One region of the Hylemonella sp. W303a genome, then DNA from elsewhere that is predicted to be linked to it. Evidence: predicted binding sites of a transcription regulator. Region 1 holds the regulator's gene; the other holds the start of a gene.
The links. The regulator HrcA, encoded in region 1, represses chaperone genes, less so after heat shock. The targets are predictions, from matches to a motif close to TTAGCACTCNNNNNNNNNGAGTGCTAA.
Positions count from the first base shown of each region.

Region 2: the regulator HrcA is predicted to act here: its motif matches at 1,099-1,125, upstream of groES (co-chaperone GroES).

Region 1 covers NZ_JBKFDG010000005.1:215,196-217,587, reverse strand. Annotated here, with positions in the region: gene ACLBKS_RS11545 (diguanylate cyclase domain-containing protein) at 1-82, opposite strand, end outside; tRNA gene ACLBKS_RS11540 (tRNA-Ile) at 142-218, opposite strand; gene hrcA (heat-inducible transcriptional repressor HrcA) at 305-1,324, opposite strand; gene ACLBKS_RS11530 (NAD kinase) at 1,446-2,378, shown strand.
Region 2 covers NZ_JBKFDG010000003.1:132,081-134,472, forward strand. Annotated here, with positions in the region: gene groL (chaperonin GroEL) at 1-621, opposite strand, end outside; gene groES (co-chaperone GroES) at 681-971, opposite strand; gene ACLBKS_RS06840 (hypothetical protein) at 1,525-1,761, shown strand; gene ACLBKS_RS06845 (RNA recognition motif domain-containing protein) at 1,894-2,193, shown strand; gene ACLBKS_RS06850 (hypothetical protein) at 2,292-2,392, shown strand, end outside.

The sequences.
Region 1 (2,392 bases):
GCTCCAGCAAGGGGCGTGTGAGCTCCTCGACGGATTGGGCCGTGGCAACGGTTGTGGCGAGGCGGTCGAGGATGGGGTCCATCGCCGCATTGTGCAGGCGACCTGGGCTTGCAACTCTCCGCCGGCCTGCTGACGATGGGGTGGTAGGGCGTGCTGGGCTCGAACCAGCGACCAAGGGATTATGAGTCCCCTGCTCTAACCAACTGAGCTAACGCCCCCCACGCAAGCACCGCGATCGCTTTGCCCGCGAAGTGGGGGATTGTAAGTGGCGACTCCGCCCAACTGCAGGGGCAGGAAACTTGACTTATTTGCCGTGGCTGAGCGCGTTGCCCAGCAGCTTGGAGGTGACGTCGACAATCTGGATCATGCGGTCATAGGCCATGCGCGTGGGACCAATGACACCCAGAGTGCCCACGATCTGGCCGTCCACCTCGTAAGGCGCGCTGACCACGGAGAGCTCCTCATAGGGCACGACCTGGCTTTCGCCGCCGATGAAGATGCGCACGCCTTCGGCCTGGCCCGCGCTGTCGAGCAGTCGCATCAGTTGAGCCTTCTGCTCGAAAAGATCGAAGGCACGACGCAGATGGCTCATGTCGCTGGAGAAATCGCTGACCGCCAGCAGATTGCGTTCGCCCGCGATCACCACCTCTTCCTGCGGCTGACTCATGGCCTCGGTGCCGACTGTGACGGCCGCCTGCATCAAGGCAGCAATCTCGCCGCGCAGTTTCTCGACCTCGCCCTGAAGACGCTCCTTCACCTGCTCCAGCGTGAGGCCGAGGTAATGGGCGTTGAGGTAGTTGGCAGCCTCGGTGAGCTGGGAGGTGGAGTAATCGGCCCCGGTGAAGATCACGCGGTTCTGCACGTCACCCTCAGGCGAAACCAGGATGACCAGAATGCGCCGCTCGCCCAGACGAAGGAATTCAATGTGTCGAAACACCGAGGAACGACGGGGTGCCACGACCACCCCGACGAACTGCGACAGGGAAGACAACAGATTGGCCGCATTGCTGATGACCTTCTGGGGCTGGTCAGGCACGAGCTGATGGGGCGCGAACTCCGACGCAGCCATCTGCTCACGCTGCACGGTCAGCATGGTGTCCACGAAAAGACGATAGCCGCGAGCCGTGGGCACCCGTCCGGCGCTGGTGTGGGGACTGGCGATCAGGCCCAATTCCTCCAGGTCGGACATCACGTTGCGGATGGTCGCGGGCGACAGCTCCAGCCCCGAGGCGCGCGATAGCGTGCGCGAGCCGACCGGCTGCCCGTCGGCGATGTAACGCTCCACAAGCGTCTTCAAAAGCAACTTGGCACGGTCATCCAGCATGGAAAATCATTCTAACGACGAGCCCCGCGCACACCCGAACCATTCTTGCAAATCAAGTCGCTGGAAGGATTGAAAGCCGGCGCCAATACTGTATATTGATACATACCCACAGCTTCCCGCCATGAACCTCCGATTCCACCAAGTTGCCCTGATCGGCCGCTACCCACTCGCCCCGCAACCCGGCGGCACCCCGGGAACGGCCAGTACGCGGGCACGCCCGGCGCTGGGAGGCATCGCGGCCCTGCTCCAAGCACAAGGTTGCGCCGTGATGGTGGAAGCACAAACAGCCCTGGCCGCCGACGGCTTGGATGGCCTGCCGACGCTGGGCCTGGACGACATCGCGTCCCGCTGCGACCTCGCCTTGGTGGTAGGTGGCGACGGCACCATGCTGGGCGCCAGCCGCGTGCTCTTTCACCCCGACACGGGCCAAGGCGTGCCACTGATCGGCATCAACAGCGGGCGGCTCGGTTTCATCACCGACATCTCTCTGGAGAGTTACGCCAGCGTGCTGCCACCCATGCTGCATGGCGAATATGAAGCGGAAGAACGCGCGCTGATGCAGGCGCGGGTGATCCGTCCCGGGCCAGACGGTGATCACTGTGTCTTCGACGCCCTGGCCATGAATGACGTGGTGGTGCATCGCGGCAATTCCTCGGGCATGGTGGAACTGCACGTGGAAGTGGATGGCCGTTTCGTGGCCAACCACCGGGCCGATGGCCTGATCCTCGCCACGCCCACCGGCTCCACCGCCTACTCGCTCTCGGCCGGCGGCCCCATCCTCCACCCCGCCATCGCGGGCTGGGTGCTTGCGCCGATCGCGCCACATTCATTGTCGAACCGGCCTGTTGTCCTGCCCTCGGATTCGGAGGTCTCCCTGCAAATCGTCTCCGAGCGCGAGGCCATGGTCAATTTCGACATGCAGACCCTGACTGCGCTGCAGCAAGGTGACCGCATCCTGGTCCGTCGTTCGGCGCGCACCGCGCGTTTCCTGCACCCGCGCGGCTGGAGCTATTTCGACACCCTGCGCAAGAAATTGCATTGGAATGAGACTTGACTCTCTGAAGGAGT
Region 2 (2,392 bases), on a different contig from region 1:
GTTGTTGATGAAGTAGGGCGACAGGTAGCCGCGGTCGAACTGCATGCCCTCGACAACGTCGAGTTCATTGTTCAGGCTCTTGCCGTCTTCCACGGTGATCACGCCTTCCTTGCCGACCTTGTCCATGGCGTCGGCAATGATCTTGCCGATGGACTCGTCGCTGTTGGCGGAGATGGAGCCAACTTGCGCGATTTCCTTGCTGGTGGTGGTGGGCTTGGAAGCCTTCTTCAGCTGCTCAACCAGGGCGGCGACGGCCTTGTCGATGCCGCGCTTCAGGTCCATGGGGTTCAGACCGGCGGCCACGTACTTGCTGCCTTCGCGCACGATGGCTTGGGCCAGCACGGTGGCGGTGGTGGTGCCGTCACCGGCGTTGTCGCTGGTCTTGGACGCGACTTCCTTCACGAGCTGGGCGCCCATGTTCTGGATCTTGTCCTTGAGTTCGATTTCCTTGGCCACGGACACGCCGTCCTTGGTCACGGTGGGGGCGCCGAAGGAGCGCTCGAGCACCACGTTGCGGCCCTTGGGGCCCAGGGTCACCTTGACCGCGTTGGCCAGGATGTTCACGCCTTCGACCATGCGAGCGCGTGCGTCGCCACCGAAAACAACGTCTTTAGCTGCCATTTGAATTCTCCGAATGAATTAAGTGCGAATGAGAGGATGGGTTGCGTGCGAAGAAGTGATTACTTCTCAACGACTGCAAACAGATCGTCTTCCTTCATGACCAACAGCTCGTCGCCATCGACCTTGACGGTCTGGCCGCTGTACTTGCCGAACAGAACGCGGTCACCGACCTTGACGTTCATGGTGGCCAGTTCGCCCTTGTCGTTCTTCTTGCCCGGGCCCACGGCCAGCACCTCGCCCTGGTCGGGCTTCTCGGCGGCGCTGTCAGGGATGACGATGCCGGAGGCGGTCTTGGTCTCGTTTTCGACGCGCTTGACGATCACGCGATCGGCCAGAGGACGCAGTTTCATCAGGAATCTCCTAAAAGTTGAAACAGAAAAAGGAACAGCGAACTGCGCTTTCCCGTTGCACGGGTTGGCGCTTTTGACTTGGCTGGGCGCGCATTCGTCTGCACGCCGATGAGCACCGACAAGCTTGTTAGCACTCATCTCCAGCGAGTGCTAATCATAAGGCTTTTTGCTGGGGTTTCAAGAGAGAGCGGACGGTTTGTGGGCGCTTTTTAGGACGGGTTTCGTGCTGGTTGTCGACTTTTTTGTCGGGTTTCGCCTCTGCCCGAATCGGATAGCGGGTAGGGGCCATATCGACCGGGATCGCCAAATGGATGCTATAGTCCGCCCGCTTGCAGATTCCGCTTGATGTCTGTAAGCAGTTTGACTTTAGCTCTCGGCACTGATCAGCCGTCCTCTTTTTAGCCACCGACCCGGCAACTTGCACGGGTTGTTCTGGTGGTCACGCTCCCATATCCAAGCTCAACAGGTAGTGCGCCTCACTGCCGCAGTCGTCGTCCGCTCAATGGGCACGATGGCAGGTGTTTGGCGCGTGACCACGAGAAAGTTGGCATTCATGTCGTCTAAGACACAAGAGTCTTTCCGCATCGGAAAACTCCTATTCACCCCTTTTTGTCGCCTCGCAGAAGATGGCCGGTACAAAGCCGGTCTGTCGATCAAGCGAGGGCAAGGTTTCTCCACCCATGACCGCGTCAGCGTCTATGTGCCCACATTCACCAGCGTTGAAGGGGCACTGCTGTATGCGCGGGCGATGGGCAATCACGAGTCCATCGGCTTGGCGACACCGGCCTGACTCACCGCAGCCTAAAGCCGCGCTAATCCTGCGTCCCAACCATGACTGGTCGACGCGCATCTTCTGGCCGAATTCGATTCATGCGCCAGCTCGCCTGGCTCATTAGAGCAGGCACTCTCTGAAAGCATTCCAATGAGCAACAAAATTTACGTCGGCAATCTGCCTTACTCGATCAACGATGATTCCTTGGTTCAAAACTTCTCGGAGTACGGAAGCGTCACCTCCGCGAAGGTCATGCAGGACCGCGACTCTGGCCGCTCCAAAGGCTTTGGCTTTGTAGAAATGAACAACGCGGATCAAGCTCAAGCGGCCATCCATGGACTCAATGGCATGTCGGTTGGTGGTCGTGAAATCGTCGTCAATATCGCGCGTCCCAAAGAGACCATTTCGGGCTATGGTGACCGCCAACGAGAACAACGTCGTTCGTACTGATACAAGGTTGTTCCTCTGAAGCGGGCTCGTGAGCCCGCTTTTTTTACGCTCCGCGTGCATACCGGCAAATTGAATTCTTCACTGTCTAGGAGTCCATGATGGCAAAACCCAACTACCAATACGAAAAGCGCCAGAGAGAGGCCGCGAAGTTGAAGAAGAAGCAGGAAAAGGCACAACGTAAAGCAACGCCGGTTCTGCC